3 regions of the Comamonas faecalis genome follow, and region 2 is predicted to be linked to each of the others. Evidence: predicted binding sites of a transcription regulator. Region 2 holds the regulator's gene; each other region holds the start of a gene.
What was found. Region 2 encodes LexA, which represses DNA repair genes until DNA is damaged. Its sites were predicted from a motif close to ACTGTATNNNNATACAGT; they were not measured.
Positions count from the first base shown of each region.

Region 1 (3,273 bases), on a different contig from region 2:
TTCCAGGCAATAGCCCAGGCCGCGCACCGTGGCGATGCGGATCGGCCCGCGCTCTATCTTCTTGCGCAGGCGGTGGATGTAGACCTCGATGGCGTTGTTGCTCACCTCCTCGCCCCACTCGCACAGGCGCTCGACGAGCTGCTCCTTGCTGACCAGGCGGCCGGCGCGCTGCAACAGCACCTCAAGCAGCCCCAGCTCGCGCGCGGACAGCTCGACCAGCTTGCCGTCGATGGTGGCCACGCGCCCGGCCTGGTCGTAGACCAGCGGGCCGTGCTTGATCATCGCGCTGGTGCTGCCCATGCCGCGGCGCGTGAGCGCACGCACGCGCGCCTCCAGCTCCTGCAGCGAGAACGGCTTGGCCATGTAGTCGTCGGCGCCGTAGTCCAGCCCCTTGACCCGCTCGTCCACGCTGTCGGCCGCCGTCAGGATCAGCACCGGCAGCGCCGACCCGCGCCCGCGCAGGCGCTTCAAGACCTCCAGCCCGTGCATCTTGGGCAGGCCCAGGTCGAGGATGAGCAGGTCGAATTCGTTGTTGGTCATCAGGGCGGCGTCGGCCTCGGTGCCGCTGGACACCTGGTCGACCACCGCGCCCGATCCGCGCAGCGAGCGCAACAGCCCATCGGCCAGCACTTGGTCGTCTTCAGCAATCAAGATGCGCATATCACTTCTCCTCGGCGCCCCGGCGGCCCGGCATGGTCAGGTGATTCTAGAAGCTGGCGCGCCCTGCCCTGGCGGATCCGGCAGGCCGGCGGCATAGGCTTCCAGCCCCAGCGCGACGACGGTGGCCACGTCCTGGCCCACCTCGGCGCGAAACTCCGCCTGCGCCTGCGCGACCGCGCGCTCGAACGCCTGCAGCCAATCGAGCCCCAGCGGCGTGAAGCACACGCGCCGCGCGCGCGCGTCCAGCCGATCGACCTGGCGCGTGACCAGGCCCCAGGCCTCGCACTGCACGACGAGGTCGTGCATGGCCTGGCGCGTCATGCCGGCGCGCTGCGCCAGCGCTGCAATGCGCTCGCCGCGCAGTGGCAGGTGGCGGGTGATGTGGACGATGGCCGCGCCCACCTGCTCGCGCGCGGCCAGGTTGGACAGCGCCAGCGGCGCCTCGCAGCTGGCGGCCATCAGCTGCAATACGCGCGCGTCGAACCGGCGCAGCGCATGGCCCAGCAGCCAGCCCAGGTGCGCCTGGCGCCAGCGGTCGTCGGGTGCGGTAGACAAATCCATCGCATTATTGTCAGGCAAACTGACTATTTATAGGATGTTTTACCGGAAAGTCTCGCCTAAACTACTGTTCATGTACACAGCCTGTAAATCATCACAGGCACACCCAATCACCATCACCGGGAGCTTTCCATGGACGCCACCACCAAGGGCAATACCGCCGCCCAAAGCGAAAAAGCCAAGGCCTTGCAGGCCGCACTCGCGCAGATCGAGAAACAGTTCGGCAAGGGCACGATCATGCGCCTGGGCGAGGGCGAGGCCATCGACGACATCCAGGTCGTCTCCACCGGCTCGCTGGGTCTGGACGTGGCGCTGGGCGTGGGCGGCCTGCCGCGCGGGCGCGTGATCGAGATCTACGGCCCCGAATCCTCGGGCAAGACCACGCTGACGCTGCAGGTCATTGCCGAGATGCAGAAACAGGGCGGCACCTGCGCCTTCGTCGACGCCGAGCACGCGCTGGACGTGCAGTACGCCAGCAAGCTGGGCGTGCAGCTGTCCGACCTGCTGATCAGCCAGCCCGACACCGGCGAGCAGGCGCTGGAGATCGTCGACTCGCTGGTGCGCTCGGGCGCGGTCGACCTGATCGTCGTCGACTCGGTCGCCGCGCTCACGCCCAAGGCCGAGATCGAGGGCGAGATGGGCGACTCGCTGCCCGGCCTGCAGGCGCGATTGATGAGCCAGGCGCTGCGCAAGCTCACCGCCACGATCAAGAAGACCAACTGCATGGTCATCTTCATCAACCAGATCCGCATGAAGATCGGCGTGATGTTCGGCAGCCCCGAGACCACCACCGGCGGCAACGCGCTGAAGTTCTACGCCTCGGTGCGCCTGGACATCCGCCGCATCGGCACCATCAAGAAGGGCGACGAGGCCATTGGCAACGAGACCCGCGTCAAGGTGGTCAAGAACAAGGTCAGCCCACCATTCAAGCAGGCCGAGTTCGACATCCTCTACGGCACGGGCATCTCGCGCCTGGGCGAGATCATCGACATGGGCGTGAACGCCCGCATCCTGGAGAAAAGCGGCGCCTGGTATTCGTACAACGGCGAGAAGATCGGCCAGGGCCGCGACAACGCCCGCGAATTCCTGCGCGAGAACCAGGGCCTGGCGTACGAGATCGAGAACAAGGTGCGCGACAGCCTGGGCGTGGCGCCGCTGCCACCGATGGCCGCCGCCCCCGTGATCGCGCCCGCGGCCGACGCCCCGAGCGAGGCCAAGCCGGCGCGCGGCAAGAAGGAAGCCGAGCAGTAATTGCGCTCCGATGGCATTCGCCCCGCTCTCGCTGAAGGGCCGCGCACTGCGCCTGCTGTCGCAACGCGAGCACTCGCGCAGCGAGCTCGAAGCCAAGCTGCAACGCCACGTGCAGGAGGGCGACGACTTGGCTGCACTGCTCGACGACCTGCAGGCCAAGGACTTCATCAACGCGCAGCGCGTGGCCGACTCGGTCGTCCACCGCCGCGCGCCGCGCCTGGGCACGCAGCGCGTGCTGCAGGAACTGCGGCGCAAGGGCCTGGACGAAGACCTGGTGCGCAGCGCCGCCGTGCAGCTGGCCGCCAGCGAGCTGGAGCGCGCCACCGCCGTGTGGCGCCAGCGCTTTGGCAGTGCACCCCCGCCGGGCACGCCCCAGGAGCGTGCGCGCCAGATGCGCTTTCTCGCCGCGCGCGGGTTCTCCGGCGACGTGGTGCGGCGGGTGGTGCGGGCGGGGCCGGGGGAGGATGAGGCTTGACGGTGGTCGCCGCGACCGGCCGGCAGCATTGGCTGGCATCGCTGCGGGGGCGCTGGTTTTTATTGTTGCTTTGATTGTTGAGGTGGCTGGCCGGGTCTCGCCCCGGCGAGCGAGGCACTTTTCTTTGCTTCGCCAAAGAAAAGTACCCAAAAGAAAGGCGACCCTGCTGTACGCGTCCCCTTCGCTGCGCTACGGGGCAACCTGCGATGCTCGATCACGGGGCGCGCCGTGGAACTCGCTACGCGCTGACGCGCTTCGCTCAAACAGCCACGGCAAGTCAGACCACGAAGGCTGGCGTCCTGCGGCGCCAGCCCGCCCCGCGCTCTGCG
Region 1 covers NZ_BAABBP010000003.1:160,938-164,210, reverse strand. Annotated here, with positions in the region: gene ABD767_RS03015 (response regulator) at 1-660, opposite strand, end outside; gene ABD767_RS03010 (MarR family transcriptional regulator) at 697-1,221, opposite strand; gene recA (recombinase RecA) at 1,351-2,469, shown strand; gene recX (recombination regulator RecX) at 2,480-2,944, shown strand.
Region 1: recA (recombinase RecA) is a predicted target of LexA. The motif match lies at 1,285-1,302, and genes of this name have one in related genera.

Region 2 (3,273 bases):
GAGCGAAGACCGAGCAGCGTTACGTGGCCTGGGACTTTGGCGAACTGCCCGAGCTGATGGAAATCAAGAAAGGTGGCCACACCTTGATCGGCTTTCCCGCGTTGATCGACCAGGGCGATGCGGTGGCCATCGAGGTCTTCGACGAGCCCGAGGTTGCGGCGGCCAAACACCGCCTGGGCCTGCGCCGCCTGTGCGCGCTGCAGATCAAGGACGCGCTCAAGTACCTGGAAAAGAACATTCCCGATCTGCAGAAGATGGCCGTGGCCTATATGCCGCTGGGTGCGCAGGAGGAACTGCGCGCGCAGATCATCGACGTGGCGATGGATCGCGCCTTTCTGCAGGAGCCGCTGCCCGGCGACGCGGCGGCGTTTGCGCAGCGCGTGCAGGACGGGCGCGCGCGGCTGACGCTGATCGCCAACGAGGTGGCGCGTCTGGTGGGCGTGGTTTTGCAGGAGTACGCGGCGGCGCAGCGCAAGCTCAAGGACACGAAGGGCGCGCCCGACGCGGTGCAGGACGCAGGCGCCCAGCTGCAAAAGCTGATGCCCAAATCTTTCGTCGCGCAGACGCCCTGGACGCAGCTGCAGAATTTCCCGCGCTATCTCAAGGCCATCGTCGCGCGGCTGGACAAGCTGCGCGCCGACCCGGTGCGCGACGCTGCCAGGATGAAGGAGCTGCAGCCGCTGGAGCAGCGCTATTGGCGTCTGCTGGCGCAGCGCAAGGGCCAGCAGGATGCGCGCATGCACGAATACCGCTGGATGCTCGAAGAGCTGCGCGTGGGCTTCTTCGCCCAGGAGTTGCGCACGCCGTACCCGGTCAGCAGCAAGCGCCTGGACAAGGTCTGGGCGCAGCTGCAGTCGTAGCGGCAGCGCGCGTCGTCACGCCAGCGCCAGCCGGTCGAGTTCGGCGCAGACGTCGGCCATGCGCCCGGACAGGGCGATGCGGCAGGCGCCCTCTTGTGGATGCAGGATCACGCGCAGTGGCCGTTCTGGCTGCTGGCACCGCGCAGCGGCGTTGCGTGCATTGGCCAGCACGCGGCTTGCGGGGCCATGGATGCGCGGCTGTGGGGCCAGCTCCACCGTGGGGTGCAGCAGCGGCAGGCCGGGGCGTACCTCGTGGCAGCCGCGCTCGCCAGTGCGTGCCAGCGCCCAGTTGGCGAGGCCGCGCAGCGGGCGGATGAGGGGCGAATGTGTGGCGGCGGGCGCGTGCGCACCCAGGGCCAATCCGGAATGGGCCATGTGAGACTCCGTGAAGTGAACACGGCAGGATTGACCAGAAGAGGCGCCGGTTGCCACAGGGTTGGCATGCGTGCGTGTTTGCTGCATGCATGCCAGACGCCCGCCACCTGCGGCGGCGCCGTAATTCCATTTCCATATCAACCGATTACTTTGTCGGCTTCGCTTGTCGTGCTACAGCACTGTTTGCGCTTCACCTTCGCGTACTCGATCGATATAGAAATGGAATAAGGCTACATCAGCATGGTGTTGCGGATCAGGCCGACGGCCAGGCCTTCGATCGCAAAGGGTTCTCCGGGAGCGACGCGGATGATGGGGTAGTCGGGGTTTTCGGGCAGCAGCTCGATGCTGCCGGCGCTGCGGCGCAGCCGCTTGACCGTGACCTCGTCGCCCAGCCGGGCGACGACGATCTGCCCGCTGCGCGCCTCGTGCGTGGCTTGCACGGCCAGCAGGTCGCCGTCCATGATGCCGGCGTCGCGCATCGACATGCCGCGCACGCGCAGCAGGTAGTCGGGGCGGTGCTGGAACAAGGTGCTCTCGACCGCGTAGGTCTGGTCGACATGCTCTTGCGCCAGGATGGGCGAGCCTGCGGCCACGCGCCCGATCAACGGCAGCGTGAGCTGCGACAGGCCGGGAATTGGCAGGTTGAACTGCGCGCCGCGTGCGGCGTTGATCTGGCGCACCGACTGACGCAGACGGATGCCGCGCGAGGTGCCGCTGACCAGCTCGATCACGCCCTTGCGCGCCAGCGCCTGCAGGTGTTCCTCGGCGGCGTTGGCCGAGCGGAAACCCAGCTCAGCGGCGATCTCGGCGCGCGTGGGGGGCGCGCCGGTGTTGGCGATGGCGTTCTGGATCAGATCCAGAATTTGCTGTTGGCGGGCGGTAAGCTTGGGTTGTTCGGCCATGGCTGCGTCCTGGGCGAGGAAGGTGGCAGGGATTCAATTACTGTTTTTTCAAACAGTATCTGTATTTTTAAACAGTTTCCGGAGGAATGCAAGTGCAGCAGGCGAACAAGATCGTCGTACTCGGCACCGGCGGCACGATTGCCGGCACCTCGCCCGTGGCGGGCGCCAACGTTGGCTATGTGGCTGGCCAGCTGGGTGTGGATCAGCTGCTGGCGAGCGTGCCTGCGCTGGCGCAGGCGGCCGCCGGTTTTGAGCTGGTGGCTGAACAGGTCGCCAATGTCGACAGCAAGGACATGAGCCACGCCATCTGGCAGGCGCTGGTGCAGCGCTGCTGGGCGCGCCTGCAGGATCCGGCCGTCGCGGCGCTGGTCATCACCCATGGCACCGATACGCTGGAGGAGACGGCCTGGCTGCTGCACGCGCTGCTGCCCGCCGACAAGCCGGTGGTGCTGACCAGTTCGATGCGCCCGGCGACTGCGCTGGCGCCGGATGGGCCGCAAAACCTGCTCGATGCTGTGCGCCTGGCCGCGCACCCGCAGGCGCGTGGCGTGCTGGCGGTGGCCGCCGGTGTCCTACATGGCGCGCGCGCGGTGCGCAAGGTGCATCCGCTGCGGCTGGACGCTTTCTCATCGGGCGACGAAGGCCCGCTGGGTTGGGTGGAGGACGAGCGGGTGCGCTGGGCACATGGCGCGCCTCCTGCAGCCCGGCCGGCGGTGTTCGCCGACCTTGCCATGCGCCTTGCGGCGGCGCCTGCCGAGCAGCCCTGGCGCTGGCCGCGGGTGGAACTGGTGGCCAGCCATGCCGGCAGCGACGGCGTGGTCGTCGACGCGCTGGTGGCCCACGGCGTGCATGGCCTGGTGGTGGCGGCCACGGGCAACGGCACGCTGCACGAGGCGCTGCAGCCGGCGCTGGAGCGTGCGCTGGACGCCGGTGTTGCGGTGCGCATTGCCAGTCGCTGCCCGTTGGGCCGCATGGTGTCGCTGCAGGACGCTCGCTGGCGCGACGCGCAGGGCCTGAGCCCGGTGAAGGCGCGCATCAGCCTGATGCTGGAACTGATGCAGCCATGAACGGCAAAGCCCCGCGGCGCGCAATGCCAGTCAGTTAACCTGCTGACTGGCATTTTTTCGTTGGGAACT
Region 2 covers NZ_BAABBP010000037.1:29,962-33,234, forward strand. Annotated here, with positions in the region: gene hrpA (ATP-dependent RNA helicase HrpA) at 1-860, shown strand, start outside; gene ABD767_RS15480 (hypothetical protein) at 876-1,235, opposite strand; gene lexA (transcriptional repressor LexA) at 1,466-2,137, opposite strand; gene ABD767_RS15490 (asparaginase) at 2,224-3,204, shown strand.

Region 3 (3,273 bases), on a different contig from region 2:
ACCGGCTGGAGCACGACATGCAGGTCTGCGCCAAGTACAAGGTGCCGATCGTCATCACCAGCCTGGGCGCGCGCGAGGACGTCAATCAGGCCGTCCACGGCTGGGGCGGCGTGGTGCTGCATGACGTGATCAACAACAAATTCTCCCGGAAAGCCATAGAAAAGGGCGCCGACGGCCTGATTGCGGTAGCCGCCGGCGCTGGCGGCCACGCGGGCGTGAAGAGCCCGTTTGCACTGATCCAGGAAATCCGCCAGTGGTTCGATGGCCCGCTGGCGCTGTCCGGGGCCATCGCCACCGGCGGCGGCGTGCTGGCCGCGCAGGCCATGGGGGCGGACTTCGCCTACATCGGCTCGGCCTTCATCGCCACGCACGAGGCGCGCGCCAGCGACGCCTACAAGCAGGCCATCGTCGACGCCACGTCCGACGACATCGTCTACAGCAATTTATTCACCGGCGTGCATGGCAACTACCTGGCGCCGTCGATTCGTGCGGCTGGCCTCGATCCCGACAAGCTGCCCGAGTCCGACCCGAGCAAGATGAATTTCGGCGGCGGTGCCACCAAGGCCTGGAAGGACATCTGGGGCTGCGGCCAGGGCATTGGCGCGGTCGATGCCGTCACCGGGGCAGCCGAGCTGGTCGCGCGCCTGCGCCGCGAATACCAGCAGGCCCGTGAGCGCCTGGGCCTGGCAGAGCAGGCCGACCTGGCGGTCGCCTGATCCCGCGCGCGCTGAGCCGCAGCTAAAACAACAAAGGCAGCCGAGGCTGCCTTTGTTGTTTTGGAGGCGAAGTCTTCGGTCAGCGGTGCAACTCGCCAGCGCTCTCGGGTTGGAAGGTGATCGCGTCCACGCGCACCGTCACCTGGCCCGTGGGGTTGGGCATCTCAAACTCGTCGCCCACGCTCAGGCCCAGCAGGGCAATGCCCACGGGCGCGAAGATCGATACCTTGTCGCCGGATCCATCCACTTCCTTGGGGTAGACCAGCGTGAGCGTATTGGTCTTGCCGCTTTCGATCAGCGTGAAGCGCACCGTGGAGTTCATCGTCACCACGTTGGCTGGCATGTCCTTGGGCTCCTGGATGTCGGCGCGCAGCAGCTCGGCCTCCAGCGCCTCACGACCAGGAAAGTCGGCGGTTTGCTTCTCCAGCAGGGCTTCGATACGGTCGACGTCCAGGGTCGACAGGGTGATGGCGGGTTTGCGCAACATGGTCAGGTTTCCTTGGTAATTCTGGCTGTCCGGCGAAGGGAGGCCGCCTTTGGTCTGGGCCCGGCTGGAGTGGCGCAGTGTGTGCGGCCAGCGTCCCGCCGGGGCCTTCAATGGGGTGCGGCTTCCGTTGCAAACGGACGAAAGCCCGGGCAACGGAGTTGTCCGGGCCTAGGCAAGTGGTTGGCGCCAAGCTGGCGCAGCGTCTCGGATTATCGGGGATTGTGCTGATTTTTCCAAGCATTCCCGCTGCCACCAGCAGACAACAAAATTAGAAAACTGTATATTCATACAGTTATGACGCCAATCCATCGCACGATCAACAGCGACGCCGAGGCGCCCATCAAGGGGCGGGGCGCTGCGTGCCGCATACCCCACCGTTTCGAGGCCTGGGCGCGCGAGGCGTTCGACGACGGCTGGGGCGATGGCGCGGCGGCGCAGGACGCGGCGCCCGCGCCCCGAACCCAATGGGTGTGGGAAGAAGCGCGTAGTGCGCTCACGCGCAACGATTCGCCCGACATCTTCTTCGACCAGGCGGTCAACCCCTACCGCGGCTGCGAGCACGGCTGCATCTACTGCTATGCGCGCGTCACGCACAGCTATTTGAATCTTTCGCCCGGGCTGGATTTTGAAACCCGGCTGATCGCCAAGCGCAACGTCGCGGCACTGCTGCGCGCCGAGCTTGCGCGGCCGGCCTACCGCCCCAGCGTGATCAATATCGGATCAGCCACCGACGCCTACCAGCCCATCGAGCGTCAGCTGGGGCTCACGCGCGCGCTGATCGAGGTGCTGGCCCAGGCGCGCCACCCGTTTGCCATCATCACCAAGGGCAGCGGCGTGGAGCGCGACATCGATCTGCTGGCGCCGCTGGCCCAGGCGCGCCTGGTGGCGGTGAACCTGACGATCACCACGCTGGACGCGCGCCTGGCGCGGGTGCTGGAGCCGCGCGCCGCCGCGCCGCACCGGCGGCTGCTGACCATCCGCCGGCTGGCGCAGGCGGGTATTGCCGTGGGCGTGAGCGTGGCGCCGCAAATCCCCTTCATCACCGAAGACATGGAGCAGGTGCTGGCCGCCGCGCGCGAGGCGGGCGCCAGCAGCGCGTTCTACAGCGTGGTACGCCTGCCCTGGGAGCTCAATGGCCTGATGCGTCAGTGGCTGCAGCAGCACTACCCGGAGCGCGCCGCGCGCGTGCTGGCGCGCATCCAGGATTTGCATGGCGTCGATGCGGATCAGCGCAAGGCAGGTCGCGTATACGACAGCAACCGCGCCACGCGCATGAAGGGCCAGGGGCTATGGGCAGATCTGCTGCGCCAGCGTTTCGAGCACGCCTGCCGCCAGCTGGGCCTGGTGCGCGAACGCCCACCGCTGGATGCCACGCAGTTTCGCCCGCCTGCGCCGTCAGGGCAGCAGGGGCAGGGCGTGTTGTTCTGATGCTGATCTCCAGGGGCTGAATATCTACGCTGTGACGATTGAAATCGTGAAACCGTCCCATCCCTTTTCACCGACTGTCTGGAGCGCGGTGCTGTCCAGCCTGGGATTGGCAGACAGCATGTTGGTAAAGCGTCGGACGCCCAAGACATTCGGGTCGGAGCTTGTGTCATTGACCACGGCGCCTCCTCGGACAACGTTGTCTCCAACGATCACCGACCCCGGGCGTACGAGCTTCAAGACCTGTTCGAGATAGACGGGGTTGTTTGGCTTGTCGGCATCAATAAAGACGAGATCGAATGGTCCCTGGAGCGAGCACAGCACGTCGGACGCCTCTCCCGTGCGAATCTCCACCTTGTCAGCGCACCCGGCAGCGGTGCAGTTCGCGATCGCCACTTTTGCCCGGGTCGGCTCCCGCTCGATCGATGTCACCAAGCCCCCGGCGGGTAGGGCACGAGCCATCCAGATCGTGCTGTAGCCGCCTAACGTGCCGATTTCTAGCACCTGCCTGGCCCTGGTCAATTGAACCAAGATGGCCAAGAATTTCCCCTGGACGGCGGAAACATCGTGCGCTGGCAGGCCTGCCGCAGCATTTGCGGCCAGCGCGTGCCTCAGCGCATTGTCTTGCGGCGCCAGGAGGTCGGA
Region 3 covers NZ_BAABBP010000009.1:2,395-5,667, forward strand. Annotated here, with positions in the region: gene ABD767_RS06590 (nitronate monooxygenase) at 1-716, shown strand, start outside; gene rnk (nucleoside diphosphate kinase regulator) at 796-1,203, opposite strand; gene ABD767_RS06600 (PA0069 family radical SAM protein) at 1,498-2,631, shown strand; gene ABD767_RS06605 (class I SAM-dependent methyltransferase) at 2,656-3,273, opposite strand, start outside.
Region 3: ABD767_RS06600 (PA0069 family radical SAM protein) is a predicted target of LexA. The motif match lies at 1,479-1,496, and genes of this name have one in related genera.